Regions from separate parts of the Bacillus sp. Pc3 genome, predicted to be linked through region 1. Evidence: riboswitches for the same ligand, from Rfam matches in the RefSeq annotation. Region 1 holds a riboswitch; each other region holds the start of a gene.
What was found. A riboswitch is a leader RNA that binds a small molecule or an ion and turns the genes downstream of it on or off. The one in region 1 is predicted to bind S-adenosylmethionine.
Positions count from the first base shown of each region.

Region 1 (7,631 bases):
AAGGGAGGCTTTGCCGCATGAAAGATGATGACAAAAAACCGTTGGACAATAACGCCGTAAATCAGAAAAAGAACCGGCTTGCCGAAAAAAACCGGCAGGCGGGAAAAAACCAGAATTCCAAAAAACCGGACCATCTGTAAAAGCAAAACAGCCCTCTTGTCTTAGAAGAAAGAGGGCTGTTTTTTGCGCACGGATGTCCGTTACAAAGTAAACCGGCGGACCTGATCGTTTAACCGCTCTGTCAGGCTCACCAGATTATTGACGCTTTCCGCCATTTTATGAAAAGAAGACAGCTGCTCAAGCGCGGAGGCAGAAATCTCTTCGCTTCCTGCAGCCGTTTCCTGAACGACGGCGCTGATGCTTTCGGCATGATGCAGCACTTGCTCACCAAGCTGTTTCGATTCGATGATCCGTCCGTCCAATTGAGTAAGCTCCGCCTTAATATGGGCGGCTTTTTGTTCAATATGGGCGAATGATTCTGACGTTTTCTCCATCAGCTCCTGCTGTCTGTCCGCCAAAGCGACGCCGGTCGTGACAGCTCCGGTAATGGATGTGATGCCGTCTTCAATTTGTTTTACCATATCGAAAATCTGCGCGGTCGCTTTGGCTGATCCGTCTGCGAGCTTCCGTATCTCCTCGGCAACGACGGCAAATCCTTTTCCGGCCTCGCCTGCTCTGGCCGCCTCGATTGCGGCGTTTAATGACAGCAGATTGGTCTGGCCCGCAATGTCGGAAACGGTCTGCGCCATCATACTGATGCCTGCCGCATGCTCTATGAAGAGATCGGCGGCTTCGGAAATCTCTTTTGATGTCTCATTGCTTTTATCAATGGCTTGCTTGGTCTCGGCTAAAGCACCTCGCCCCGCAGCCACCGCAGCAATCGTCTCTTCGCTGCTTCTCGTCGTTTGTTTTGAACGTTCGGCGTTCGCCTTTGAATGTTCATCCATTTGTTCAATGAATTGCACCGCATGCTGCAGATCTTCTGAAATGGTTTGGGAGCCTTGCGCCATTTCTTCCGTCGATACGGACACCTGCTCGGTCATGTCCTTCAGCGTCTGGTTTTCCTTCGTCAAACCTTCCGCAAAAGTCTCGACTTCACGGCCGACCTCTCCGATCGCCTGAATTAAGGTGCGGAGCTGTTCAGCCATCATTCCGAATGAGTCATTCAGCTCTTTCAGTTCGTCCTTCCCTTTATAATCAAGCATTTCAACAGCAAGGTTCCCTCCTGCAATACGGCGGGCATTTTCAGCCATGCGGCGGATCGGCCCTGCAATTCTCTTCGTCAGCCTGATGGAAGATATGACGGTGACGGCAAGTATCACGATGGTCAGCACGGCTGCGCTGTAAACGATAAACTGAATCTGGTCAGCCGTCTGCTTCTGCATGTCTTCATAGTGATCCCGGCTTTTCAGATTCAGCATATAAATATCATTCAGAAGACCGTTGATGCGGGCCGCCGTCCTTGTCGCTTCAGCCGGGCTTTTCGAATCAAGAGCAGCGTCCGCCTCCGCCTGCCATGATTCGTATTTTTTGGCGAGTTTGTCATAAGCGGCTTTGTCTGCACCGTCCGTCATCGTTTTTTTGAGCGCCGCCAGTTTGTCTGAGCTGCTTTTCATATAGCTTCGCACATCTTCTTTCTGGGCGTCTGCGAGCGTATAGGAATAGCCGGTGATGCTTTCTTTTAACGTATTAAGGTCAGCTTTTGCTTCCTGGACGTTTAACAGCGCGTCCACTTCATCTTCATTTGAAGCCTGAATCTTCATCATGTTTACGATGGTAAAGCCGATGACGGCGGCGAAGCAAATCATCGTAACGGCTGCGTTAACGAGCAGCCTTGTCCGTAATGTCACTTCAGATCGCCTCCTTTTTCAATCAGGCTGTTTTTCATATCCGTGATCTTTTTCGTCAGCCCGCCTGCGTTTTTGACAACTCTGATCTTGGCTAAGTCCATGCCGTTTTCCTTCAGTCCGTAAACGATCTCACCGCTTTTGATCTCCTTGTTGTCTTTTAAATCTTTCGCCAATTCATAGATGACATGGTCGACGTTTTTCACTAAAGAAGAGATAACGGCGTGCTCGGCGGTGTAATATTGATCGCTGTCAACACCGATGGCGTATACTTTTTGCGCCTCCGCTTCTTTCAGTGCGCCGACACCCGTGAAGCCGGCTGCCGTAAACAGGACATCGGCTTTTTTTCGGATCATGTTTTGGGCGATGCCCTTCCCGAGCTTATCATCGTCAAACGTACCGCTGATGTCCGACAGCACGCGGATATTCGGTTTGACTGATTCCGCGCCTTTCAGATAGCCTTTTTTAAACCGTTTAATGACGTCGGCATCTGAACCGCCGATAAATCCGATTGTGCCGGTTTTGCTCGTCATGGCCGCCAGCGCTCCGGCTAAGAAGCTTCCTTCATCCTCTTTAAACGTGACGGAGGTGACATTATCCAGGTCTGATACGGAATCAATCAGCACAAACCGCTGCTTCGGATATTTTTTGGCGACCTTTTCTAAATCCGCCTGCATGCTGTAACCGAGCCCCACAACAACATCATTGCCTTCCCGGACAAGCTGGGTCAGTCCTTTTTCGTACGTACCGGTGTCTTTTATTTCTCTGTAATCAAATGTGATGCCGAGCTCGTCTCTTGCTTTCATCAAACCTTGAAAGCCTGAATCATTAAATGATTGGTCGCCGAGGCCGTTGTCTGTCAGCATGATGCCGATTGTTTTCGTTTTTTCGGCCGCCGTCTCCTCGGATTTGCCGGCACATCCCGCCGTGCTGAGCGCAAGCAGCAGTACAGCCGCAAATATCGCCATTTTTCTCATTGAAACTCTCCTTTTGTTTTTTTCTATAGTTATATATCGGTTCGGATGTCAGAATATTTTATTTCAATAAAATATGTATGTTCGGCAGGTTGATAAACAAATGAGGGATATAGGAGCTTTTGAGAAAATAAAAAACACCGGTTTTGGTTCACCGATGTTTTTGCAGAAAATTTATTGTTTTTCGTATGTCCAGCCGTCTTTCTGATACACTTTGCCGTTTTTCATCAGGTGCCCGAGCGCCCGCTTAAAGGCGGCTTTGCTTAAATGAAACCGTTCGCGGATATCGTCAGGATCGCTTTTGTCTCCGTAAGGCATCGCGCCGTTTCTTGATCTCAGATAGGTCAGAATCTCCTCCGCGTCAACCGAAAGCGCATCCTGCTTTCTCGGCAGCAGGGACATGTTGACGGAGCCGTCTTCCTTCACCTCGATGACACGCCCCGTCACGCGGCTGCCGAGTCTCGGCTCTTCTTTTCTTTCTGAAGGGTGAATAAACGCGCGGATGCCTTCATCGGTTATCAGAAAAGAGCCTGATGCGATCAGTCTGTACACCGTGCCTGTCAGGTCTTTATTCATGACGTCTTCCTCTGCATCCGTAAATAATTCACTGATGATATCCTCAGGCGCCGGCTTGGCAAACATGCGTCCGCGGCTTGTCACCTTCAGCATGCAATACAGTCTGTCGCCTTTTTGCGGCCAGACGGATTTGTACGGAGGCAGGTGCTCCGTTGCGACGAGCGCGTCTTTTGACAGACCGACGTCGACGAATACGCCCATATCCTCCACAGCGTCCGTCACTTCCACCCATCCGTAGTCATAAAAGCTGATGAGCGGCTTTTTCATCGTCGCCGCGAGTCTTTCCTGATGATCGACGTAAATAAATACGTCCACTTCATCTCTGTCTTCAATATCCTCTGTGATTTCACTGTTATGTAAAAGAACCGTATCCTCGCCGTCGGTTAAAAAATAACCGAAATCGGTTTGGTGATCTATACTAAGCGTGAGCTGCTGCCCTGGTCTCATGTTATCGTCCTTCCTGATTCGCCCGTATGGGGCTGATGTTTTTCTCATTTTTTCCAATATGCATAAATTCATGCTTTATGCTGTTGGACATTTCTCTTTATTCTACTATAATCAACTCATAAGTGAAATGTTATAGGAGGTTTTCTCATGGCAAAAGAAAGTTCTTTTGATATTGTATCCAAAGTTGAATTTCCCGAAGTGCAGAATGCGATTCAGATGACGCTGAAAGAAATCGGCACGCGCTATGACTTTAAAGGATCGAAAAGCGATGTAACTTTAGAAAAGGAAGAACTTGTCCTGATTTCTGATGACGAGTTTAAACTGAATCAGCTCAAAGATGTGCTGAGCGGCAAGCTGATCAAACGGGACGTGCCGACGAAAAACATTGAATACGGCAAAATCGAAAATGCCTCAGGGGGCACGGTGCGCCAGCGCGCGAAGCTTGTACAGGGCATTGATAAAGACAGCGCCAAAAAAATCAACGCGGTGATTAAAAACTCCGGCTTGAAGGTAAAGTCGCAGATTCAGGACGACCAAGTGCGCGTCACCGGAAAAAATAAAGATGATCTGCAGCAGATTATTGCAGCCGTCCGCGGGGCAGACCTGCCGATTGACGTTCAATTTATTAATTTTAGATAAATTATGTGATTCCTATTGATTATTGTCTCTATTTTCGGTAAATTTGGAGAAAGGGATTTTCACAGTTAAGTTTTGGAAACCCATGACAATTACATGAACGTTCTTATCAAGAGAAGCCGAGGGACTGGCCCGACGACGCTTCAGCAACCGGTGTAATGGTTTAACCCAAACCATGACCAAGGTGCTAAATCCAGCAAGCTAAAAACAGCTTGGAAGATAAGAAGAGAGACAAATGATTACAAAGTCTTCTTCTTAAGAAGACTTTTTTTATTTCTCTTTTTTCCTTGCTGAATGTGACGAAGGAGGCAAACAATGGGACTATTACAAGACTTAAAAGAACGGATTTTAATCGGAGACGGCGCGATGGGCACTCTCCTCTATTCCTACGGCATTGACAGATGTTTTGAGGAACTGAACGTATCAAAGCCCGAGGAAATCAAGCGGATACATAAGGCTTACGTGGAAGCCGGGGCAGACATCATCCAGACAAATACGTACGGCGCGAATTTTATTAAACTCTCAAGATACGGACTTGAGGATGAAACGAAAAAAATCAATCAGGAAGCGGTCAGAATCGCGCGCGCTTCTTCAGACGGCGCTTATGTATTGGGAACGATGGGCGGCATCCGCACATTTAACAAAAACGCCTACAGCCTGGAGGAGATTAAACGCAGCTTTCGGGAGCAGCTTTATTTATTGCTTCACGAAGAGCCGGACGGTCTGCTCCTGGAAACATACTATGATTTAGAAGAGGCGCGCGAAGTGCTGAAGATAGCGAGAAAAGAAACGGAACTTCCGATTATGCTGAACGTATCCATGCACGAACAGGGCGTGCTGCAGGACGGAACGCCGCTTCGGGAAGCCCTCAGGTCAATTGCCGATCTCGGCGCTGACATAACGGGAATCAATTGCCGGCTCGGCCCGTACCACATGATTGAAGCGCTCACCGAAGTGCCGATATTCCGTGACGCTTATTTATCGGTCTATCCGAACAGCAGCCTCCCGTCTTTAGAAGAAGGCCGGCTTGTTTATGATACGGACGATGCCTATTTCCGGGAGAGCGCCGTACAGTTCCGCACTCAGGGCGCGCGCATTATCGGCGGCTGCTGCGGTACGACGCCAAACCATATCAGAGCCATGGCTGAAGCGGTCCGCGGACTTTCTCCCGTCACTGATAAAGAAGTGAAAATCAGACGGGAAGAAGAAGTCATCTCCGTCCGGAATGAACGGACCGAGCCGGGTTTAAACGAAATCGCCGCTCAAAAACGGTCAATTATCGTAGAGCTTGATCCGCCGAAAAAATTGAATTTTGACAAATTTCTGCAAGCGGCGGCTGAATTAAAAGAAACCGGCATAGAAGCGCTGACGCTCGCCGACAATTCATTGGCGACACCGCGGATCAGCAATGCCGCCTGCGGTTCATTGCTGAAAGAGCGTCTTGATATCCGTTCTCTCGTTCACATTACATGCAGAGACCGCAACATCATCGGCCTTCAGTCACATTTAATGGGGCTGGATACGCTCGGGCTCACCGACATTTTAGCCATCACGGGTGATCCTTCAAAAATCGGCGACTTTCCGGGGGCTACCTCCGTCTATGATTTAACGTCCTTTGACTTGATCAGGCTGATTAAACAATTCAACGAGGGCATTTCTTTATCTGGGAAACCGCTCGGCAAGAAAACGAACTTTTCCGTAGCCGGAGCATTTAATCCGAATGTCCGCCACCTTGATAAAGCAGTAAAACGGCTGGAGAAAAAAATAGAGTGCGGAGCTGACTACTTCGTGTCCCAGCCTGTCTACTCGGAGCAGCAGCTCATTGACATTCATCATGAAACGAAGCATCTCAAAACACCGGTGTATATCGGAATCATGCCGTTAACGAGCAGCCGCAACGCAGAGTTCATCCATCATGAAATCCCGGGCATTAAGCTGTCAGACAGCATCCGCGAAAAAATGGCGCTCGCCGGCGAAGACAAGCGGAAGCAGAAAGCCGAAGGCCTCGCCATCGCCAAGTCGCTTCTCGACACGGCGTGCGAACTGTTTAACGGAATTTATTTAATCACCCCGTTTCTCCGTTCTGATTTGACGTCAGAGCTTGCAGCTTATATTAAGCAAAAGGATGAAAAGCGGGCTGATGTATATTTGCATTGACGCGAAAGAGGCCGCCTGATATGACAGGCGGCTTTTTCATGGTACGATACAGAAAAAGAATCAAGCAAAGGAGGATTTTTTCATGGTTGAAGTAAAACCCATCACCGCAGAAGACACATACGCGATCAGACACAGCGTGCTGCGCCCCCATCAGACGATTGAGGATTGTAAATATGATCAGGACAGCGTCAAAGGAGCCTTTCATCTCGGAGGTTTTTACGACGGGACATTGATCAGCATCGCTTCTTTCTACCCGCAGAACCAGCAGGCGTTACAGGCAGCGCCCGCCTACCAGCTGCGCGGCATGGCGACGCTTGAGGAATACCGGACGCAAAAAGCGGGAAGCACGTTAATCGCCTATGCAGAACGGAAACTGGCAGATATGGGGGCGGCGCTTGTCTGGTGCAACGCCAGATGTCACGTAAAGGGATATTACGAAAAGCTCGGCTGGAAAAGCACGGGCAGCCCCTTTGACATACCCGGCATCGGCCCGCATGTGATCATGTATAAAGAACTCGCCTGAAACAGACAAATGCCCTTGGGGACATGTCTCTAAGGGCATTACCTTGAATGTCACGCCTGCTTTTATATGCGGTACTATTGACGCCCTCCCGCTTTTTTAATACCCTTTGTACATTACGCAACAGCAAGGATGGCAGGCAGAAAACGATATCTGTCAATTGCCGTTTTCAGCTATTAATTCAGAAAAGGAAGTATGAGATGAATACGATCCAAAAACCGAAAATCCCGAAAGAATTGCCGGTGCTTTCTTTCACAGAAGCGCTTCAGGACGACCTCATAAAAGAAGTCGTCATAGAGAACGCCGTCGTAAACAGCAAACTGGACGGCCTGCGCGCCGAAAAAGTCATTTTCAGAAACACCGTTTTTACGGATGTCTCTTTCAGACATATGGAATGTACCGATGTCCTGTTTGACAAATGTGATGTCTCAAACGCTGATTTCAGCGGAAGCATCATCCATAGAACGGCGTTTC
Region 1 covers NZ_CP010406.1:996,091-1,003,721, forward strand. The annotation lists gene SB24_RS19920 (hypothetical protein) at 18-140, shown strand; gene SB24_RS04335 (methyl-accepting chemotaxis protein) at 201-1,850, opposite strand; gene SB24_RS04340 (BMP family lipoprotein) at 1,847-2,824, opposite strand; gene SB24_RS04345 (CvfB family protein) at 2,996-3,892, opposite strand; gene SB24_RS04350 (YajQ family cyclic di-GMP-binding protein) at 3,992-4,483, shown strand; SAM riboswitch class I at 4,584-4,706, shown strand; gene SB24_RS04355 (bifunctional homocysteine S-methyltransferase/methylenetetrahydrofolate reductase) at 4,796-6,637, shown strand; gene SB24_RS04360 (GNAT family N-acetyltransferase) at 6,720-7,160, shown strand; gene SB24_RS04365 (pentapeptide repeat-containing protein) at 7,358-7,631, shown strand, end outside.

Region 2 (7,631 bases), 490 kb from region 1:
CGTACGCTGATGAATGAGCTGAATGAACCGGTGCCGGAAAGTGAGATCATCCGCACTTTACAGGAAGCCGAGGAATTTGTCGGCCGGATCGGGTTTCCGGTTATCGTGCGCCCCGCTTACACATTAGGCGGAACGGGCGGCGGCATCTGCTCGAATGAAACAGAACTGAAAGAGATCGTCGAAAACGGATTAAAACTCAGCCCCGTCCATCAGTGCCTTCTTGAAAAAAGCATTGCCGGTTACAAAGAGATCGAATATGAAGTCATGAGAGACAGCAGAGATCACGCGATCGTCGTCTGCAACATGGAAAATATCGATCCGGTCGGCATCCATACGGGCGACAGCATCGTCGTTGCCCCGAGCCAGACTTTGAGCGACCGGGAATACCAGCTTTTGCGCAATGTTTCATTAAAGCTGATCCGCGCGCTCGGCATTGAAGGCGGCTGTAATGTTCAGCTCGCGCTCGATCCCGACAGCTTCCAATATTACATTATCGAAGTGAATCCGCGGGTGAGCCGCTCATCTGCCCTTGCCTCAAAAGCGACGGGTTACCCGATCGCAAAGCTTGCGGCGAAAATCGCAGTCGGGCTTTCTCTTGATGAAATGATGAATCCCGTAACGGGAAAAACATATGCGGCTTTTGAGCCCGCGCTTGACTATGTCGTTTCTAAAATCCCGCGCTGGCCGTTCGACAAATTTGAGTCGGCAAACCGCAGGCTCGGGACGCAAATGAAAGCCACCGGAGAGGTCATGGCCATCGGACGCACCCTTGAAGAATCGCTGTTAAAGGCGGTCCGCTCACTGGAAGCCGATGTCTATCACCTGGAACTGAAGGATGCGGAAGAGATTTCTGACGGGCTTTTGGAAAAACGGATCAGAAAGGCCGGAGATGAACGGCTGTTTTATCTTGCTGAAGCGTTCAGAAGAGGCTACACAGTCGAGCAGCTTCATGAGTTTTCTGCAATTGACGTATTCTTTTTGCACAAGCTCTGTAAGCTGGTCGCTTTTGAAACAGAGCTGAAAGCGGAAAAAGGCAGCCTTACCGTCCTGCAGACAGCGAAGGAACTCGGTTTCTCCGACAAATATATCAGCCGGGAATGGAACATGCCGGAACAAGAGCTGTATCAAATGCGAAAAGAAGCAGCCATCAAGCCTGTATATAAAATGGTGGATACATGCGCGGCGGAATTTGAATCAGAAACCCCGTACTTTTACAGCACATATGAGGAAGAAAATGAGTCTGAGATTACTTCAAGAAAAAGCGTCGTCGTCCTCGGTTCCGGGCCGATCCGTATCGGACAGGGCGTCGAATTTGACTATGCGACCGTTCATTCTGTCTGGGCGATCAAGCAGGCAGGCTATGAAGCGATTATTATCAACAACAATCCTGAGACGGTGTCCACTGATTTCAGCATATCAGACAAACTGTATTTTGAACCGCTGACGGTAGAAGATGTCATGCACATCATCGATTTGGAGCAGCCGGAAGGCGTTGTCGTCCAATTCGGCGGCCAGACGGCGATCAATCTTGCGGAAGAATTGAGCGCCCGCGGCGTCAAAATCCTCGGCACATCACTTGAAGATTTAGACCGTGCGGAAGACCGGGATAAGTTTGAGCAGGCGCTTGAGGCGCTGAATGTGCCGCAGCCGCTCGGAAAAACCGCTGTGTCGGTGAACGAAGCGGTCAAAATTGCCGCATCCATCGGCTATCCGGTACTTGTCCGCCCTTCGTATGTGCTCGGCGGCCGGGCGATGGAAATCGTCTATCACGAAGAAGAGCTGCTTCACTATATGAAAAATGCGGTCAAAATCAACCCGCAGCATCCGGTGTTAATCGACCGTTATCTGACGGGGAAAGAAATCGAAGTCGATGCCGTATCTGACGGCGAAACAGTCGTTATTCCGGGAATTATGGAGCATATCGAGCGGGCCGGCGTCCATTCAGGGGATTCAATCGCCGTCTATCCGCCTCAGTCTTTAAGCGAAGACATTAAGAAAAAAATCGAACAATACACTGTAGCCTTGGCAAAAGGCCTTAACATCATCGGGTTGCTGAACATCCAGTTCGTACTGTCGCAAGGTGAAGTGTATGTGCTTGAGGTAAATCCGCGGTCAAGCAGAACCGTGCCGTTCTTAAGCAAAATCACAAAGATTCCGATGGCGAATCTGGCGACAAAGGTCATTCTCGGCCAAAAGCTTGCTGATTTCGGCTACCAAGAGGGGCTGCAGCCTGAACAGCAGGGGGTATTCGTGAAAGCGCCTGTCTTCTCATTCGCGAAGCTGAGAAGAGTGGATATTACGTTAGGCCCTGAAATGAAGTCGACGGGAGAGGTCATGGGCAAAGATTCAACCCTGGAAAAAGCGCTCTATAAAGCGTTGATTGCTTCTGGCATTCAAATCCCGAACTACGGCTCAGTGCTGTTGACTGTTGCCGATAAAGATAAAGAAGAAGGACTGCTGATCGCGAAGCGGTTCCACGCCATCGGCTATAAAATCTTGGCGACGGAAGGAACGGCGGCTTATTTAAAAGACGCTCAGATTCCGGCTCAAGTCGTCGGGAAAATCGGCGAAGAAGGGAAAAATCTGCTCGATGTGATCAGAAACGGCGAAGCGCAATTTGTCATCAATACGCTGACAAAGGGCAAACAGCCGGCCAGAGACGGCTTCAGAATCCGCCGCGAATCCGTTGAGAACGGAGTCGCCTGCCTGACATCTTTAGATACGGCCGAAGCCATTTTGCGGGTACTGGAAAGCATGACATTCCGGGCGGATCATATGCCTGCATCCGAAACCAATCAAAAGGCGGCAGTCACGATATGAAGAAAGTGCATTTGACTGTTCAATCCAACTTAGAAATTGCCGACCGGATTTATAAGATGGTGCTGAAAGGAGAGCTTGTCCGGCACCTTACCGAGCCGGGTCAATTTCTACATCTGAAGGTGAGTGACGCGGTCACGCCGCTATTAAGAAGACCGCTCAGCATTGCGGACGTCGATTTCGCCGCGGATGAAGTATCCGTTATCTACAGAGCTGACGGTGAGGGAACGCGTCTTTTGTCCGAGAAAAAAGAGGGCGGCAGGATAGACGTTCTCGGCCCTCTCGGCAACGGATTCCCCATCCGGCGGATTGAACCCGGCAAAACCGCGCTGTTAGTCGGAGGCGGAGTGGGGGTTCCGCCTTTGCAGGAACTGTCAAAGCGCCTGACGGAAAAAGGCGTAAACGTCATTCATGTGCTTGGATTTCAATCAGCAAAGGATGTTTTTTACGAACAGGAATGTCGTGCGTACGGAGACACCTATGTGGCGACGGCTGACGGAACATATGGAGAGAAAGGGTTTGTCACCGATGTCATCCGTGAAAAGCAGCTCGAATTCGATGTCCTGCTAAGCTGCGGACCGACACCGATGCTGAAAGCTCTGAAGCAGCAGTACGGCCATAAAGAGGTTTATCTTTCGATGGAAGAGCGGATGGGCTGCGGCATCGGAGCCTGCTTCGCCTGCGTGTGCCGCACGGGTGAAAGCGATACATCCTATGTAAAGGTCTGCCTTGACGGGCCGGTATTTAAAGCTGAGGAGGTGGCGCTGTAATGTTAGAGGTGAATCTGCCGGGTCTCCAATTGAAAAATCCGATCATCCCCGCTTCCGGATGTTTCGGTTTCGGGAAAGAATATGCCGGATTTTACGATTTATCATGCCTCGGAGGCATTATGATTAAAGCAACGACGAACGAAGCCCGCTTCGGAAATCCGACGCCGAGAGTGGCGGAGACAAGCGCGGGCATGCTGAATGCCATCGGTCTGCAAAATCCCGGCCTTGAGCATGTGCTCAATCATGAGCTGCCTTGGCTCGAACAATTTGACACGCCGATTATCGCAAATGTCGCCGGTTCTCAGGTGGACGACTATAAAGAAGTGGCCGAGCACATCAGCCAAGCGCCGAATGTGCATGCGCTTGAGCTTAACATTTCATGTCCGAATGTCAAAACGGGGGGGATTGCTTTTGGTACTGATCCCGTCATGGCGGCCGAACTGACAAAAGCGGTGAAAGAAGTTTCCGCAGTGCCTGTGTATGTGAAGCTTTCGCCTAATGTCGCAAACATAACCGAAATTGCTAAAGCGATTGAAGCGGCCGGTGCTGACGGTCTGACGATGATTAATACACTCATCGGGATGAGGCTCGATCTTAAGACGGGACGGCCGATCTTAGCAAATAAAACGGGCGGACTGTCAGGCCCGGCGATCAAACCGGTCGCCATCCGGATGGTATACGAAGTCAGCCAGGCCGTTCAAATCCCGATTATCGGGATGGGCGGCGTTCAGACCGCAGAGGATGCATTAGAATTTCTTCTTGCGGGAGCGAGTGCGGTTGCCGTCGGCACGGCAAACTTCGTCAATCCGTTCGTCTGCCCGGAAATCATAGAACAGCTCCCCCGTGTGCTGCGCCAGCACGGCTTTCAATCTGTAAGTGAATGCATCGGAAGGAGCTGGAAACATGAAAAACAACCTGCCCATCATCGCGCTTGATTTTGCATCAGGGGAAGAGACTTTAACGTTTTTAGACTTGTTTGAAAAGGAAAGGCTTTTTGTCAAAACGGGGATGGAACTTTTTTATCAGGAAGGCCCCGCCATCATTCACCAATTAAAAGAACGAAATTGTGATATATTTTTAGATTTAAAGCTTCATGATATCCCGACTACGGTCAATAAAGCGATGAAGCGGCTGGCCGGCCTCGGCGTTGATCTTGTCAATGTGCATGCAGCAGGGGGCGCACGCATGATGCGCGCGGCCCTTGAGGGGCTTGAAGAAGGCACGCCGGCAGGCAGAAAACGCCCGTCTTTAATCGCGGTGACTCAGCTGACCAGCACTTCAGAGCAGGTGGCGAAGGAAGAGCTTCTGCTGCATAAGCCGCTGTTAGAAACGGTTGTGCATTACGGCAAAATGGCGGAAGAGTGCGGGCTGGACGGAGTGGTATGTTCGGTACATGAAACAAAAGCCATTTATGAAGCGGTCCGGCCTTCATTTCTGACAGTCACACCGGGCATCCGCACGGCCAGTGACACAGCTGACGATCAAGTCCGGACGGCGACTCCGTCATTTGCGAAAGAAAACGGTTCGTCAGCCATCGTTGTGGGCCGCTCAATTACAAAAGCGGAAAACCCCGTTGAAGCATATGAAGCAATTAAACTGGAATGGGAGGGCGTTCGCCGATGAAACAGGCTATCGCAAAACATCTATTACACATTGAAGCTGTCTTTTTACGCCCGAATGAGCCGTTTACGTGGGCGAGCGGCATTTTATCACCGATCTATTGTGACAACCGTCTGACATTGTCGTATCCAAAAGTGAGAAATGATGTGGCGGACGGGCTTGGCAAACTGCTGAAAGAGCATTTTCCCGAGGCGGAGATGATCGCGGGCACTGCAACGGCGGGCATTCCGCATGCTGCGCTTCTCGCAGACCGTACAGGCGCGCCGATGTGCTACGTCAGAAGCAAACCGAAAGCGCACGGCAAAGGAAATCAAATAGAAGGCGCCATTAAGAAAGGACAAAAAACAGTCGTGATTGAAGACTTGATTTCTACCGGAGGCAGCGTGCTTGAAGCTGCGGCGGCCCTTCAAAGAGAGGGCGCGGAAGTCCTCGGCGTCATTTCCATTTTTACATACGGACTGCCGAAAGCAAAAGAAGCCTTTAAAAAAGCGGGTCTTCCTTATTACTCGTTAACGGATTATGACACGCTGATTGAAGTCGCGCTTGAAAACGGAACGATTCATTCAGATGACGTTGAGAAACTGAAATCATGGAAACAGAATCCCGAGTCAAAAGATTGGTTTAAAAAATAATGACAATAAAAACAGGCCTCAGGGCCTGTTTTATTATTCCTATCAAAAAACTCGGGTTGACTTCTGTTAGAATTGTGCTAAAATTTAGTACAAATCTAAAAAGCTTATCAAGAGCGGCTGAGGGACTGGACCGATGACGCCCGGCAACCTGCGTGTCATGCAAGGTGCCGCATCCAGAAAAATGCACAGCATTTTGAAGATAAGGGCTATACCGGGTCACTGTCTTTCATTCCGCTGGATTGAAAGTTTTTTATATGAAAAAAAGATTGAGGGATAAGACAACCGGCAGAAAACAACAGCTGTTTGATTGTCTCCGGGAGGAGGAAAGGAAAAATGCTAACGTATGACACATGGGAAGAGCCGGCGATTACATTTCCGGAAGACGATTCCTATAAAGGCGCGCTGTCCGTTTTAAAATGGGCATACGGCCACTACGGAGACCAGCTTGTTTACGCGTGCAGCTTCGGGATTGAGGGCATCGTCCTGATCGATTTAATTTCTAAAGTAAAGAAAGACGCGGAAATCGTGTTTCTCGACACGGGTCTTCACTTTAAAGAAACATATGAAACGATCGAAAAAGTGAAAGAGCGTTACCCGGGACTGAACATTATCCTGAAAAAGCCCAGCCTTACTCTTGAAGAACAGGCCGAGGCTCACGGAGATAAACTGTGGGAAAGAGAACCGAACCAGTGCTGCTACATCAGAAAAATTCTGCCGTTAAGAGAAGCGCTCGCAGGGCATCCGGCATGGCTGTCCGGCCTTCGCCGGGATCAAGGGCCGAGCCGGGCGAATACGAATTTCCTGAATAAAGACGACAAGTTTCAATCGATTAAAGTATGCCCGCTGATCCATTGGACATGGAAAGACATCTGGAGATATACTTCCAAGCATGAGCTGGATTACAATATCCTTCATGATCAGGGGTATCCGAGCATCGGCTGTGAACCGTGCACTTCACCTGCGTTTACCGCGGAAGATTTGCGGAGCGGCAGATGGAACGGCATGGCGAAAACAGAATGCGGACTGCATGAATAAAGGAGCTGCACGATGGAATTAGCCGCTATTTTATTCTGCCTGTTTTTTGCCATGAATATCGGAGCCAGCGGAGCCGCGGCTTCAATGGGAGTCGCTTACGGGTCCGGCGCCGTTAAAAAGAAAACGTATGCGCTGATCATTTGCGCGGCCGGAGTCCTGTCAGGGGCGGTTATCGGCGGCGGAGAAGTCGTTAAGACGATCAGCGGCGGAATCATTCCCGAACAAACCATTACGCTCACCATTGTCTGCATTATTATCGGATCGGCGGCGCTATCGTTATTCACGGCGAATGTGCTCGGCATTCCGCTGTCGACGAGTGAGGTCACTGTCGGGGCGATTGTCGGTGTCGGCGTCGCGTACAAAGTATTGTTTTTACAGCATCTTTTAGTCATCGTGAGTTTTTGGGTGCTCGTACCGTTCGTCGCGTTCTGTTTCACGTTTCTCGTCTCGAAGGTATTCAGTTCTCTGAATATTCGAGTCATTTCGAATCGGAAACAGAAGATTTTGGGGATTGTGCTGCTGATTGCGGGGTTTTGGGAAGCTTTTTCAGCCGGAATGAACAATGTCGCAAATGCGGTGGGCCCTTTGGTTGCTGCGGGCGTGCTCAGCGTGTCCAAAGGAACGCTGTACGGAGGCATCTTTGTCGCTCTCGGCGCTCTGCTTTTAGGACGTAAAGTGCTTGAAACCAACGGGAAAAAGATTACGAGATTTTCAGCCGGAGAAGGCATACTGCTTTCAGGAACCGGCGCGGGGCTTG
Region 2 covers NZ_CP010406.1:510,908-518,538, reverse strand. The annotation lists gene carB (carbamoyl-phosphate synthase (glutamine-hydrolyzing) large subunit) at 1-2,820, shown strand, start outside; gene SB24_RS02025 (dihydroorotate dehydrogenase electron transfer subunit) at 2,817-3,587, shown strand; gene SB24_RS02020 (dihydroorotate dehydrogenase) at 3,587-4,522, shown strand; gene pyrF (orotidine-5'-phosphate decarboxylase) at 4,491-5,210, shown strand; gene pyrE (orotate phosphoribosyltransferase) at 5,207-5,839, shown strand; SAM riboswitch class I at 5,941-6,045, shown strand; gene SB24_RS02005 (phosphoadenylyl-sulfate reductase) at 6,173-6,874, shown strand; gene SB24_RS02000 (sulfate permease) at 6,887-7,631, shown strand, end outside.
Region 2: it holds a riboswitch for S-adenosylmethionine, as region 1 does, so the genes downstream of both, SB24_RS02005 (phosphoadenylyl-sulfate reductase) here and SB24_RS04355 (bifunctional homocysteine S-methyltransferase/methylenetetrahydrofolate reductase) in region 1, are expected to answer to the same signal.

Region 3 (7,631 bases), 240 kb from region 1:
AAAGACAAGGAAAAAGATAAAGAACAGAAAAAGAAAGAAAGAGAAGCAGCCGACCGCGAAGAACTTGAAGGCGTGCAAAAGCAAGTCAATCAATTTATAAAAAATAAAAAGCTTGAAACTCAGCTGGAAACAAAGCTGACTAAAGAAGGACTCTTAATTACCATTAAAGACAGTATCTTTTTTGATTCCGGACGGGCGGATATCCGTCAGGAAGATATTCCGCTTGCCAAGGAAATCTCGAATCTCCTTGTGCTGAATCCGCCAAGGAACATTATTATCAGCGGACATACGGACAATGTACCGATTAAAAACTCACAATATCAATCTAACTGGCATTTAAGCGTCATGCGGGCCGTCAACTTCATGGCTATTCTGACAGAAAACCCGAAACTTGACGCAAAAGTATTCAGCGCCAAAGGTTTCGGAGAGTATAAACCGGCCGTGTCGAACAAAACCGCCGAAGGGCGCAGCAAAAACAGGCGCGTCGAGGTATTGATACAGCCTAGAAACGCCGCGACCGACCAAAATCAGTAATATAAAAAAGGAAGCCTTTCAGAATGGCTTCCTTTTTTATTTCTGATGAAAATGTTTAGCGTTTAACCCCACTCTTTTCAGCATTTCCGTACACATTTCTATCTCTTCATCACTCAGCACACTGATCATTTCTTTAATTTCGTCAGCATGATCAGGGAAAATATCGTCCAAAAGACGGATTCCCTTTTCGGAAATCTGTGCGAAAGTCACTCTTCTGTCAGTCGGCGAGGCTTTTCTGATGAGAAGTTCTTTTTTCTCTAATTTGTCAACAACGTATGTAATACTTCCGCTCGCTAATAAAATTTTGTCGCCGATCTGCTGAAGCGGCTGTTTGCCTTTGTGGTACAGCAGCTCAAGCACCGCAAATTCCGTCGGGTTCAGGCCGTGCTTATGAATATGTTTATTCATATGGTCGTTAATAGATCGGTACGCACGTGACAGTACAATAAATAATTTCAATGAGTTTTCTGTTTTATCCGTCATACATTCAATCATCCTTTTACAAAAGAAACCGTTACAGAGAAACATTAATAAACAAAATGAAAAATGTCAACAAAAATGTTTCCAAAATTTCTCTTCTTTTTGTCAGACCTTAATAAAATAATTTGTTTTTCTATCATTTTGGTTATTTTTTCTTATTAAAGAAGTATAAAAATGATATAATACCTCTATTCAAGTGTAATGTTGGAGCGATGCAGAGTGAATACATTTAAAGGTGCCCGGGGAAAGATCAAGCTTTATCTCATATTGGTGATCATCCCGGCACTTATTATCAGCTTTTTCATTTATGAAAAAGAAAAGCAGAAAATAGCCGATAAACACATACAGGAAGCCAGTATGATGCTCAACCTTCACCGCAATAAGCTCAATTATTTAATCGGTGAAACAAAAGCCCGGATGACAACACTTGCGATCGCTGTCGATAAGCCTGTCAATGAAGAAAAGATCATTGACATTCTCGATCAGGCTTTTGAGGATGAACCCAGATTCAGCGGACTGTATATGCTGAATTCCAAAGGTGATGTCATCGCAAGCACGACTGATCTGAAATCAAAGGTGAATTTGGCCGACAGACCGTATTTTACGAAGGCGAAAAAGACGAAAAAAACGGTCATCACAAATGACTACTCCAGCAGAATTACAGGCCAGCGCATCTTCACGATCTGCGTGCCGGTGTTAGACGCAAAACGGGAAGTCACGGATTATTTAGTAGCCGCCATACAAGTCGATTATTTGAGAAATATGATCAATATGCTGAGCCCTGACGTTTATGTCAAGGCAACCAATCAGAATAAAGTGATATTTGCCAGCGGACGGGCTGATCAATCAGAAGGTGTGAAACCGGTCAGCGGCTATCTGGATGATATTAATTGGAATATCAATGTTTATCCGAAACCGGTTGAGCTGAACGAGCTGACCAAAAGCGTGCTGCTGCCGATGTCCAGTATTGCCGTGCTGCTGAATATTCTGTTCATCCTCGTTCAATATTATCTGCTTAAGCGCAAGACCCAGCTGGAGCGCGCTCAAAATGAAGCGCAGAAATTGGAGCTGATCGGAACGCTTGCCGCCAGCACCGCCCATGAAATCCGCAACCCGCTTACAGGGATCAGCGGCTTCATTCAGCTTTTGCAGAAAAAATACAAATCGGAGGAAGATCAGCTGTATTTCTCAATTATTGAGCAGGAGATTAAACGAATCAATCAGATTGTCAGTGAGTTTTTAGTGCTTGGAAAACCCACTGCCGAACGGTTGGAAGTGAACTCGCTGCAGGATATTCTTGATGAGATTATGCCGATTATTTATTCTGAAGGGAATCTATACAATGTGGAAGTGAATGTGGAGATACTCGTCAATCGGCCGCTCAAGGTCAACTGCACGAAAGACCATATTAAACAGGTGATTTTAAATGTCGCGAAAAACGCGCTGGAATCCATGCAGGAAGGCGGCCGGCTGTCCATCTATTTAGAAGCCCGCGATCATAAAGCAGTCATTAAGGTGGCCGACAACGGAATGGGCATTTCTGAAGATATGCTTGAACACATTTTTCTTCCGTTTGTAACGTCAAAGGAAAAAGGCACCGGCCTCGGCCTTGTCGTATGTAAACGAATCATGCTGATGTACGGCGGTTCGATTGACATTCAAAGCGAAGTCGATAAGGGCACAGAGGTCACCATTACCCTTCCTGCCGCTTCTCGATGAAAAAAACACCCTGATCGGGGTGTTTTTTATTTAAAGAAGAGTATGTGTAAGAGGATATACCAGAGGAACGGCATCATAGCCGGCAGATAGTACGAGGCGCTTCGTGAGCCGTGCCAGCGGAAAAATGTGCTGACTGTACGCGGTCATCTTTCGGATGCGGCGCTTGATCAGGAAGCGCATTCAGTCTTCGTTATCTGTTTTATCATCAATCATTTGTTTGCTTCATATGCAGGCATGACGTCACCGCGGGAGAACAAGCCTATTTTCTTCACAAGGCCCTGTATTCCTTGGTGATGTGTACGATCACGGTTTACCAGCTGCTGATACGCGTTCATCAGACAGTCCAGTTCCTGGCTGTGCCTGATCGTGTCATATCCTGTAAACCCTTGCCTGTTAGCCGCATCTATCATCATTTTTCTTTTTTTATCAATAGATACAAGCAATTTTTCTTGTTCAGAATAACTGCCCATTCACTTCACCCCTCACCGCTAAAAGAATAGGAAACAAGTTTGATTGGGTTATTGAGCATTATTACAGATTATACTTTATTTGTAAACATTTTTTTACTAAATAACTTATTTTTTCATTTCATATTGGAATCTTTAGCATGAATACGAGAATAATACCCATTCGGGTAATGATATAAACAGAATGCGGCATATTCAAGATTTAAAAAACAGCCACAGCTGACTTTATATTACAATAAAAAACCTCTCATGCCGGCGGTGCATGAGAGGTTCGGGCGTCTATCAGTTTTGCACACTTTCATTTTCGTAAATCGGCACCCAGCCCTCAGTCGTCACGAAGATTCGGATTGCGACGACCCGGCGGTCTTCCTGAAGCGTAAAGTAGTGGCGGATGTTCTCCGGAACTGAAATCAAATCTCCCGGATTTAAACGGACGTCGAAAAATGTGCCGTCTTTGCCTTGAATGACGAAGATGCCGTGTCCGCTGACGATAAAGCGGACTTCATCATCCGTGTGGTGATGTTCTCTTTGGAAGTTTTTTAATAATTCATCAAGATTCGGCGTGGTGTCTGATAAAGAAATGACATCCTGAGACTGATATCCGCGCCGGGCTGAAATGTCCTGAATCTCCGTGTCAAACGCCGCGAGAATCCGTTCTTTTTCATCTTCGGTTAGGTCGTATTTTTCCGAAAGCTCAGACGGAAGTTTTTCAATGTTCCACTGCTCATAGATCACCTCTTGTTCGTCTAAGAAGCGCGCTACTTCTTCCTGATGTTCAATGAGCGTATTTTTTTCGTCATGAATTCTGATGGTCGCCATTTTCTATTCCTCCTTTTATTTTACCAGCTGCGGCCGAAGTGACAGAAGCTTGAGGTGACAGCTGAATAAAAATTCATAGGCTTCCAGCACCCTTTTCGCTTCAAATGCGGTCCGCCCCCATGCCGTAATGCCGTGATTGCGGATTAACACCGCGCCTGATCCGGCGTCCGCATGGTGCGCGAAGTTTTCGGCCAATGCCGGGATGTGCGCCGGATTGTCAATGATCGGAACGGTCACGGACGCGTTTTCCTCCCATAATCCGAGCGCCTTAATTATCTCCTGCCCCTGAAAAGTGATTTGTTTTTCATCCCCGTAAAGCTCTGAGATGACATTATTATTGACGGTATGGACATGCAGACAGCAGCCCGCGTCTGTCTTTTGGTATAAGTAAGTATGGAGAAGCGTTTCCGCTGAAGGTTTTAAAGAATGGCCGGTCTCAGCGGGCTTCCCGTACTCATCGATTAAGAGAAAATCTTCGTCTGTTTCTTTTCGTTTGTCTTTTCCGCTCGCCGTAACGAGAAAAGTCAGCGGCCCGTCGGATACTTTGATGGAAAGATTCCCGCTCGTTGCCGGGAACCAGTCTCTTTCGGCCAGCTCGCGTTTTACCTCGGCAAGTTCGCGCCAGCGTTCTTCTTTTGCAGCCATGCCTGCACCTCCCCGATGTTTTCAATGCCTGTTTTCACCTCATAAAAATCTTGAAAAGGCAGATGCCGGAGGCCGAGTTCTTTGCATTCAGTCAAAAGATAATCTCTCGCAAAGCACATATCGGACAACTTTGCAGCCTCGACATCCGTGACCGAATCACCGATCATAATGAGAAATTTCTGCTGATCGGATAGCTTACGGATGACTGACGGTTTGCAGCAGCCGCATTGATTGGTACAGTCTCCGTCACAGGCGTGCGGCCAGTCTATATGAATATATTCATTGTCAAAGGATGCATGATTGCAGAAAATCCGCTCCTTTTCTACGATCCCTTCCAAAAGCGGATGCACAAAAAAGTCCATTCCCCCGCTTACGATATAAAACGGGAGGCCGTTTGACCGGACAAACGAGACAAAATCCAAAAAGCCGTCCCGTATTTTCGCATCCTTCAGAATAAAGCCGGTCAGTTCTTCTTTTAAGCTGCTCGGCAGCAGTCCGAACATCCGTCCGACTCCTTCTTGGATTGATATGCTTTTAGACAGAACACCGTCTTTTAATTCAAGCCACTCAGGAGGCGCGAATTGTTTCATCATGCTGACAATGTTGTCGTTCATGGTGACCGTTCCGTCGAAATCACAAATAATCAGCGGTGTGCGGGTCATACGGCTTCCACCCTTCCCCATTTGTCTAATGCGAGCTGAAGATCTTTGCACGACGCGGCTTTTTCTTCAATCGGCTGCGCTTCAAGCACCGCATCAATGATGGCGCGGAACGCTTTTCCCCCGCCCTCGGCTCCTTTCGGATGGCCGTGAATGCCTCCGCCGGCATTGATGATGTGATCGATGCCGAAATCGCGCATCAACAATGGCACCATACCGGGGTGAATGCCTGCTGATGGGACGGCAAACGACGGATGAAAGACATCGTCTTTTACACATTCATCATGGATTGCAAGCGCGGACTCCTTCGGAAGAGCAACGGATCCGTAAGGTGACGGAAATAAACTGAAATCAGCGCCGCAATAGCGGTTCAGCTTGCCGAGCAAAAGCGCATGCGACAAGCCGTAAACGGGAGATGATGTGAACGCGCCGCTGACTGCCGGATGCGCCATGATCGGAAGCGGGATTTCCCTGTCTTCAGCAAGGCTCTGCATCACATCTAAACCGTAAGCGAACACATTCAATAAAAGCGCGTCCGCCCCGAGTTCTGCCGCGCGCCTCGCTTTATCCCGCAATTCAGCGGTCCTTCCCGTAAGGTTTACGGCATACAGCGTTTTATGCCCCGTCTCCTCCCGGGTTTCCTTCAGGACTTGTTTTCCTTCGATAATGCGGGTTTCAAACGGAGCCAGTTCATTTTCAAAGAAAATTTCGTCATCTTTAATAAGATCCACGCCGCCGAGCGCCTGCTGTCTGAGCTGTTCTTTAATGTCGGCGAGATCCCGTCCGATCACGCCTTTAAATATGCTCATCAGAAGCGGTCTTTCAAATTCGCCCAGCAGTTTGCGGATGCCGTATATACCGAATTTCGGCCCGGGAAGGGAGCGTTTAAACCCTTCGGAAAATTCAAGATCAGTCAATTTTATTTTTCCGTCCAGTGACAGCTTTCCGAATACCGTCGTCAGGACGGCCGGAATATCTCTTGAAAAGTTCGCCTCGGGATAGGCGATGGTGATGACGGATTGTGTTTCGTTTTCTGAGGTTCCTTCTTTCTCCTCAACTTTTACGACCCGCCCTTTATGTTTTCTGAGCTGTTCCTGCTTCACCAGGGGCAGGTCAGTCCAGGAGCCTACCGTCAGCCCCGCCGCAATCTGTTCCGCCCGCTTTTCACTGTCCGTTGTGTCTGTCAGAAGATATGTTGCCAATACTTCGCTCATGCGTGAACGCCTCTCTTTCTTTCGCAAAACATAAAAAAACCTCTTCCGTATGAGCAGAAAGAGGCTTCGTGTTATGTCCGAATCTTATCTCTCAGCTCCTGCTGCAAGAATTAGCACCGTGCTTTATCAGTCGGTTGCCGGGCTTCATCGGGCTCGTCCCTCTGCCTGCTCTTGATAAGAATAATGATTTTATAAAGTATTTTGAATTATCGCATTGTTATTCTGATATGTCAATGCTTTTTCGGGTGAAAAGATTCAGTTTCCCGATCCGTTCCGCAGCTTCTTTAAGTCTTTCTTCACTTGTCAGAAGACCGACTCTTATATAGCCTTCCCCCCATTTTCCGAACCCGTTTCCGGCAGCGACCGCGACATCCGCTTTCTCGAGCAGCAGGTCTGAAAACGACTGTGACGTATAACCGTCAGGCACAGGGAGCCATGCAAAAAAAGAGCCCGCCGGAGCCGTTACATCCCAGCCGATATCGCGGCAGGCTTTAATCCATGCATTGCGTCTCGATTCATATCTGTCATTTTGCGCCGCGACGCATGCCTGATCCGCTAAAAGTGCGGCTGCCGCCGCCTGCTGCGCCGCGGGAAACAGGCTGACAAACATATGATCCTGATAAAGGTTGATCGCTTCGATGACAGAAGCGTTTCCGACAGCAAATCCGACCCGCCAGCCCGCCATATTATACGTTTTGGACAAGGTATAGATTTCGATTCCCGTCTCTTTTGCGCCTTCGGTCTGCAAAAAGCTCAGCGGTTTATGCCCGTCAAAGCCGACGGCTCCGTACGCGAAATCATGAACGACACAAATGCCGTTTTGCTCCGCAAAACCGACCGTCTCCTCAAAAAACGCCTCTGTCGCCACAGCGCCGGTCGGATTATTCGGATAATTGAGATACAGCAGCTTCGCCTCGCTCCGCACCTTTTCAGGAATTACGCTGTAATCAGGGAGAAACCCTCTTTCTTCCGTCAGCGGCATCATTTCCATTTTCGCTTTTGCAAGGGCGACGCCTGACCAGTAATCAGGATATCCGGGATCAGGCACCAGAATGGTATCTCCCGGGTTTAAAAGACATTGCGGAAGCTCAACA
Region 3 covers NZ_CP010406.1:753,809-761,439, forward strand. The annotation lists gene motB (flagellar motor protein MotB) at 1-534, shown strand, start outside; gene SB24_RS03000 (MarR family transcriptional regulator MhqR) at 571-1,017, opposite strand; gene SB24_RS03005 (sporulation kinase KinD) at 1,216-2,733, shown strand; gene SB24_RS03010 (aspartyl-phosphate phosphatase Spo0E) at 2,943-3,203, opposite strand; gene SB24_RS03015 (1,2-dihydroxy-3-keto-5-methylthiopentene dioxygenase) at 3,483-4,019, opposite strand; gene SB24_RS03020 (methylthioribulose 1-phosphate dehydratase) at 4,035-4,664, opposite strand; gene mtnX (2-hydroxy-3-keto-5-methylthiopentenyl-1-phosphate phosphatase) at 4,622-5,326, opposite strand; gene mtnW (2,3-diketo-5-methylthiopentyl-1-phosphate enolase) at 5,323-6,537, opposite strand; SAM riboswitch class I at 6,619-6,718, opposite strand; gene SB24_RS03035 (pyridoxal phosphate-dependent aminotransferase) at 6,755-7,631, opposite strand, start outside.
Region 3: it holds a riboswitch for S-adenosylmethionine, as region 1 does, so the genes downstream of both, mtnW (2,3-diketo-5-methylthiopentyl-1-phosphate enolase) here and SB24_RS04355 (bifunctional homocysteine S-methyltransferase/methylenetetrahydrofolate reductase) in region 1, are expected to answer to the same signal.

Region 4 (7,631 bases), 230 kb from region 1:
ATCAAGCGTGACCCCGTACTCCCTTTCATAAAATGCAGCGGCTGCTTTTTTGAAGCTGTAAGCGCCCCGGAATGATGAGTATTTATGATTTTCCGGCCTTTCGACGGCGCGCTTCATTTCTTCAACGATATGCTGAGGCGTCGGCTGATCAGGGTTTCCCTGCCCTAAATTGATGACGTCTCTGCCTTCTTTCAGCTTTTGATTCACTTTTTGCACCAATGATGCGAAAAATTGTTCCGGCAGCTGTTTGAGTACATCTGAGATTTCAAAGTTCATATTTTCACCTTCTAAAAATGTCTTGAAATGATAGTCCATCATCATATATGGTTAAATAAAAAAAGTAAAGAGAAACTTGAGGTGTTAAAAAATGAAATGGACCGTTTCCTGTTTGCAATTTGATATTTCATACGGAAATCCTTCAGAAAACTTTAAAAAAGCAGAATCTTTGATTGAGCAAGAAAGCCGCCATGCGGATGTAATCGTGCTTCCTGAGCTGTGGACGACCGGCTATGATCTCACACGGCTAGACCAGCTGGCGGATGAAAACGGCAAAGTTTCGGAACAATGGCTTAAAGAAACGGCAAAAACATACAACGTACACCTCGTTGCCGGATCTTTTGCGGTCAAAGAAGGCGAAAATGTCTATAACACCATGTACATCGCCGATAACAGCGGACAGATCGTGAAGCGGTATCAGAAAGCCCATCTGTTTCAGCTGATGGATGAACACCTTTACTTGTCAGCAGGAAACAGCGACGGTTCCTTTGAGCTTGACGGTGTCAAGTGCGCCGGGCTTATCTGCTATGATATCCGTTTCCCCGAATGGATCAGAAAGCATACGTCCCAGGGCGCGAATGTCCTGTTTATCTCTGCGGAATGGCCTCTGCCCCGCCTTGATCATTGGCGAAGCCTGCTTATCGCCAGAGCAATTGAAAACCAATGTTTTGTCGCAGCCTCTAACTGCACGGGGTCCAATCCCGATAATGAATTTGCCGGCCACAGCCTGATTATTGACCCGTGGGGCCGGATTTTAGCCGAAGGAGACCGGACGGAAGGCGCAGTCCGAGCGGAAATCGATGTGTCAGAAAGCGCGGCCGTTCGCGGAACCATTCCGGTTTTCCAAGACTTACGGCGTGATTTATATTAATTTTCAAAAAAACGTTGACAAGAATATCCGGCACCTGCTAATATTTTCATCAACTGATTAATCCGAATTGTGATACAAATCAATATATTTTTCTCTTATCGAGAGTTGGGCGAGGGATTGGCCTTTTGACCCCAACAGCAACCGACCGTAATTCCATTGTGAAATGGGGCGCGTACATTTTGCGCCGAGACGATTGTCTCATAAGGCACGGTGCTAATTCCATCAGATGTTATCTGAGAGATAAGAGGCGGACTGCACTGTTTCAGCCTCCTTCTCTTTCAGAGAAGGAGGCTTTTTTTCGGGCGTATTCTCCGTCACGATCTCTTACTGCCACTACATAATTGGAGGGTAAATCCATGTCAGCAACTAAAACAAGTCTTTATGAACAATTAACAGAAAGCTCCGCCGCCGCGTTAGCCGTCAAGCTCGGCTTATTCCAAAACAAAAGCACTCTGACATGCCGTGAAATCGGCGACGGCAATTTAAATTACGTCTTTCATGTTTACGATAAAGAAAACAAAAAAGGACTGATTATCAAACAGGCGATTCCTTACGCGAAAGTCGTCGGTGAAAGCTGGCCGCTTACCATTGACCGGGCGAGAATCGAAAGCAGCGCCCTCATCCGCCAGGGCGAACACGTGCCGCACCTCGTTCCGGCCGTTTACTATTCCGATACTGAAATGGCCGTCACGGTAATGGAAGACCTCTCCCATTTGCGGATTTCAAGAAAAGGGCTGCTGGAAGGGCAGCATTATCCGAACTTATCGGTTCATATCGGTGAATTTTTAGGGAAAACGCTGTTTTACTCATCTGATTATGCGCTTGATGCGAAAGTAAAGCAGCAGCTCGCAAAGCAGTTTACAAATCCTGAGCTTTGCAATATTACGGAAAGGCTTGTGTTTACAGAACCGTTTCTCGACCATGAGACAAACGATTTTGAAAAGGAGCTGCGCCCATACGCAGAAAAAGTTTGGAACAATTCCCGGCTGAAAGAAGGCGCTGACGAATTGAAAGCCATCTTTCTGAATTCCGCGGAAACATTGGTTCACGGCGATCTGCACACGGGAAGCATTTTCGCCGATGAACATGAAACAAAGGTGATTGATCCCGAGTTTGCTTTCTTCGGACCGATCGGGTTTGACATCGGCCAATTTATCGCCAATCTGCTGTTAAACGCCCTCAGCCGCGACGGTGACGACAGACAGCCGTTATATGATCATACTGCCGCCGTATGGGATACATTTGTGAAAACATTCAGTGAAGCATGGGAGAAAGACTGCTTGCCTTCCCGCAGACACCTGCTGGAAGACACACTGAAAAACGCGTTTGAGGAAGCGGTCGGTTTTGCGGGATGCGAATTGATCCGGCGCACGATCGGACTCGCCCATGTGGCTGACTTAGATGAAATCACTCCGTTTGACAAACGAATCGAACGGAAGAAGCTGGCGCTTGACATCGGCGCCTATTATATCGAAAACAGAAAAAAACTGAAGCATATCACCGAGGTTCTGGACCAATTTAAGCTCCGTGTAAAGGAATGATGCAGCATGACCAATGAATTTGCCATCCCCCGTTCTGTAGAATGGAAAGAAACCTACATCCGCATTTTAAATCAGCAAAAGCTTCCCGACGTCACTGAATATGCGGAACTTGAAACAAAGGAAGATGTATTCGACGCGATTGTCACGCTGAAAGTAAGGGGCGCCCCGGCCATCGGTATAACCGCGGCGTTCGGACTCGCGCTCTCCGCCAAGTCGTTTGAAGCCCGCGACCTTTCAGATTTCCGACGTCAGTTCGCGGATGTCAAAGCGTATTTAAACAGTTCGAGGCCCACTGCCGTCAACCTCGCGTGGGCGCTTGACAGACTGACGGATTCCATCAGGGATGCGATCTCAATCAATGAAGCGAAGACAACGCTCGTTCATGAAGCCATTCAAATTCAGATTGAGGATGAAGAAACATGCCGAATGATCGGCCAGAATGCGCTGCACCTTTTTAAAAAAGGCGACCAGATCATGACCATCTGCAATGCGGGCTCGATTGCCACAAGCCGATACGGTACGGCGCTTGCTCCCTTTTACTTAGCGAAACAAAAAGATCTCGGCCTTCATATCTACGCATGTGAAACAAGACCCGTTCTCCAAGGATCACGGCTGACGGCGTGGGAGCTGATGCAGGGCGGAATTGATGTCACGCTCATTACGGACAGCATGGCCGCCCATACAATGAAGGAAAAACATATTTCTGCGGTCATTGTCGGCGCTGACAGAATTGCAAAAAACGGTGATACGGCCAACAAAATCGGAACGTACGGCCTCGCTATTTTGGCAAACGCCTTTCAAATTCCGTTTTTTGTGGCCGCACCGCTTTCGACATTTGACTTGCAGATTGAAAACGGCGATCAGATTCCGATTGAAGAGAGAGATCCGAATGAAGTCAGACAGATCTCCGGCATACGCACCGCTCCCGAAGATGTGCCGGTCTTCAATCCGGCCTTTGACATCACGCCGGGCAGCCTGATTTCCGGCATTATAACCGAGAAAGGAATTGTGACCGGCTCTTACACGGAAGAAATTGAACAATTATTCGCTGACTGCCAGCTGAGCTGAAAAACCGCTGATGATATTGCCTCAGGCAATGTCAGCGGTTTTTTTGTCTGCACAATGTAATCACTTTATCTTTTTGGACGGCTGTAATGAGATGCATTTTAAAAAACAGCTCTGCATAACCGGCTATCTTTTGCGGACGGCTCATTTTCATCAGGCTTCGTCCTCCTTTTTCATCAGACCAACTTTTTTCACTTAATAAAATGATATGTCGGACGTGAAAAAACGGAACGTGCCATACGCTTTATTTTTCATTATAGGATATTTGTTCGATGTTCAGCAGCACCGCTTTTACATCCGTCTTCGTGCCCGCGTATCCCGTTAAGGCGCTGTTTTTGCCGATTACCCGATGGCAAGGGATCAAAATCGGCAGCCGGTTTCGTTTATTGGCTTGTCCGATGGCGCGCACCGCTTTCGGTTTTCCGATCGCTTCAGCCATATCGCCGTAGCTTCGGGATTCCCCGTAAGGAATCATCGTCAGCGCGTTCCATACCCTTTCCTGAAAGGGTGTGCCTTTTTGTCTCAGAGGCAGAGAGAATTGCTTTCTTTCTCCTGAAAAATATGATGCCAGCTGCTGTTTCGCCTCCGACAGCAAAGCGGTTTCGCACGGCTTTACGCCGGGCGCGTCTTTCCGCCATTCCTCAAAATCTTCCCCGGTGAGAAACAGGCCGGTAATAAAGCTCTCTTCCTCTGTTATGATGACGGTTCCAAACGGCGCTCTCACACTTGTAAAACAGATCATTCCCCGCTCCTTCTTTCTTCGGTATTCTGCCGGATCGGAAGCGTCAAATGAAAAACGGTGCCCTTCCCTTCTTCACTTTCCACATGAATGCGTCCCTGATGCTCTTCGATGATTTTATAGCTGACCATGAGACCGAGACCCGTTCCCCTGTCTTTTGTCGTGTAAAATGGTTCACCCAGACGTTTTAATTTGTCTTCGGAAATGCCTGTTCCTTCATCTTGAATAGAAATCAAAATGTGGTCTTGATCAGAAGACTGAATGGTCACGTAGATATTGCCGCCGCCCGGCATGACTTCAATGGCGTTTTTTAAAATATTGATAAACACCTGTTTTAATTGATTCGGTTCACAGTAAATCGGCGGGATGTTTCCGGTCAGGTTCAGATGGATCTGCACATTGACAAGATTGGCCTGGGCATTCAGAAGATCAGCCGTGTCTTTCATAATCTGCGTCACGTCTTTTTCTTCATATAATATCGCCTGGGGTTTCGCTAAAATTAAAAATTCAGTGATGATAGACTCGATGCGTTTTAATTCTGAGGTAATGACGTTAAAGTACAGAGAATATTCGCCTTCAATGCTTCCTTGAAGAAGCTGAATGAACCCTTTCAGCGCCGTCATCGGGTTTCTGATTTCGTGGGCGATGCCCGCCGCCAGCTCCCCTACAACATGAAGAGTATCGGATTTCCGCAGCCTCTCTTCAAGCTCTTTGGCCTCTGTGACATCTTTAAAGATGGCCAGATTCATATTTTGAATGATATTTCTTTTGAAGGAGAATTCCAGTTTGCGGCTGTCGCTGCTGCTTAACAGGAAGGGGATTTCATTATCCATTCCTTCTAAATCAATCTTTCTGGCGGGAACACCCGCGTTTTCAATATCAAATAAAGAAAGAATATCCGGAACGGTGTACGCTCTCAGCTCCTCATCCGGCATACCGAGTATACGGCTTGCGAGAGGATTCGCGTCAATAATGCGGAATTGGTTGTCAAATAAGACCTTGCCGTCCATTGAGCCGTTGAATACTTTTCTGAATTTCAGCTCGCTTTCCCGCAATTCTTTTTCCATCCGCTTACGATCGCTGACATTTCTTAAAATGGTTAAATGCTGACCTTCAAGTATGGTTCGTTTTGATGTGAATTCCAGCTCTTTAAATTGGCCGTTTGCCATCTGAAACAGCATTTCTTCACGGATTTCCCCGTATTTTTCATATTTTTTCTTAATCTGCTTATATTTTTTCTGCGGATCAACGATAAACGTACATAAATTCGTCTCCACCAGCTTATCCATCGGCAGTTCGAAAATGCGGCACGCCGATTCGTTTGCTTTGGCAATCTTTCCGTCATCAGACCAAATGACAATCGCGTCCATGGCGTTTTCAAAAATTTCGCGGAATCGCTCTTCGCTTTTAAAAAGTTTCAATTCCATCAACCGTTTCTCTGTTATGTCCCTCATAATGGACATGTAGAACCCGCTGATTAAGTTGGACGTAATCGTAAATTCAAACAGCTTCTCTTCGCCCGACCGAAGCTTGACGGGCAGTTCTCCTTTGGCGTTTCCTTTTCTGCGGAGGGTTTCCCAGATTTCTTTCAGATGCTTTTTGTTTTCTCCGTCGGTAAAATGGCGGAGCGACAGATGGGACAATTCATTCTGGCCGATCTCAAAGCTTTTGCAAAAAGAGAGGTTCGCATCAATAAACCCGCCGTCCTTATCAAACAGCACGATGCCGTCGACAGCCCTGTCAAACAAATCTTTAAACAGCTGCTCGTTCATGGAGAATTCGCGCTCTAATATTTTTTTAGAGGAGATATCCCTCATCACCACAAAAAAATAATCCTCCCCAATTCCGTCTCTGGCGAGGAATTCAATGTATTTCGTCGCGCCGCTGTCAAGCTTAATCGGCACCTCTTTCCACAGATGGCCTTTTTTTAAAAACTTTTTCACGGCCTTATTCAGTTCTTCCTGAGGCACGGAATATAAAAAATCCAGGACGGAGCGGTTAATGAGGTTCTCTGCCTCAATCTGCATCATCCGGGCCGCAGCCTCGTTCGCCTGGACGATTTTCATTTCCTTACGGCATATAAAAATGGCATCAAGCGTGTTATTCATAATCACGTGATACCGGTTCAAATCACTCTTCAGGCGGTCATTTTCCTCTTTCATCCGCTTCAGCTGCTCTTTCAGCGACTCTTTTGTTTGCAAATCCAGAGTTTCAGCCATTCAGTACACTCCTTCTTCAAAAACCTATCCTTCAATATTTCTACAAAATACCTCATCTTCCTTCATTCGCCCTATACATTTCAGAAAATTTCAATGATATGACAAGTTAAAGTCTTTTTCTACGATCCTTACCTCCCCATTACATCATCCTAACAATCACTTTTGTCCTCCTTCAATTTTTTGTTTTTTATTTTAAAATGAACACCAACAGGAAATAATCATGCAGTGGATGATTTTTGAAGAGAAGGTGATGCTATGACAAAATCGCGAGACAGTTACTTTGACAACGCCAAGTTTATCTTGATTTTTCTGGTGGTGTTCGGCCATATCCTCCGGTCATTTATTAACGGAAATGAGTTTATGCTCCATCTCTACAAATTCATTTATACTTTTCATATGCCGGCCTTTATCCTGGTTTCCGGCTATTTCGCAAAAAACTTTAAGCGGAAAGGTTATGTGAAGAAGCTGGCTGTGAAGCTGATTATTCCGTACTTGATTTTTCAGGGCATTTACTCAGTTTTTTACTATTTGATTCAGGATGAAAGCATGGCAAGCGTCAATCCGATTGATCCGCAGTGGTCTCTCTGGTTTTTAGTCAGCTTATTCTTTTGGAATCTGCTGCTTTACCCCTTTACGAAGCTGCCGAAAATGTGGGCGCTTGGGGCGAGCTGCGGGCTTGCCGTCATGATCGGGTATCTTGATTTTATCAGCAGCACGCTGAGTCTTTCACGGACGTTTGTTTTTCTACCGATGTTTCTTGTCGGGTTTTATTTAAAGAAACAGCACTTTGATTTGCTTCGGGCTAAAAGAGGCAGGCAGATTGCCGCGGGCGTACTGGGGATTGTTTTCCTCTTATGCTGGTGTATTGATTTTGATTACTCGTGGCTGTTCGGTTCGGAGCCTTATTCTACATTCGGCAC
Region 4 covers NZ_CP010406.1:761,484-769,114, forward strand. The annotation lists gene SB24_RS03035 (pyridoxal phosphate-dependent aminotransferase) at 1-276, opposite strand, end outside; gene SB24_RS03040 (carbon-nitrogen family hydrolase) at 368-1,147, shown strand; SAM riboswitch class I at 1,240-1,394, shown strand; gene mtnK (S-methyl-5-thioribose kinase) at 1,504-2,688, shown strand; gene mtnA (S-methyl-5-thioribose-1-phosphate isomerase) at 2,695-3,756, shown strand; gene SB24_RS03055 (methylated-DNA--[protein]-cysteine S-methyltransferase) at 3,998-4,495, opposite strand; gene SB24_RS03060 (PAS domain-containing sensor histidine kinase) at 4,492-6,711, opposite strand; gene SB24_RS03065 (acyltransferase family protein) at 6,967-7,631, shown strand, end outside.
Region 4: it holds a riboswitch for S-adenosylmethionine, as region 1 does, so the genes downstream of both, mtnK (S-methyl-5-thioribose kinase) here and SB24_RS04355 (bifunctional homocysteine S-methyltransferase/methylenetetrahydrofolate reductase) in region 1, are expected to answer to the same signal.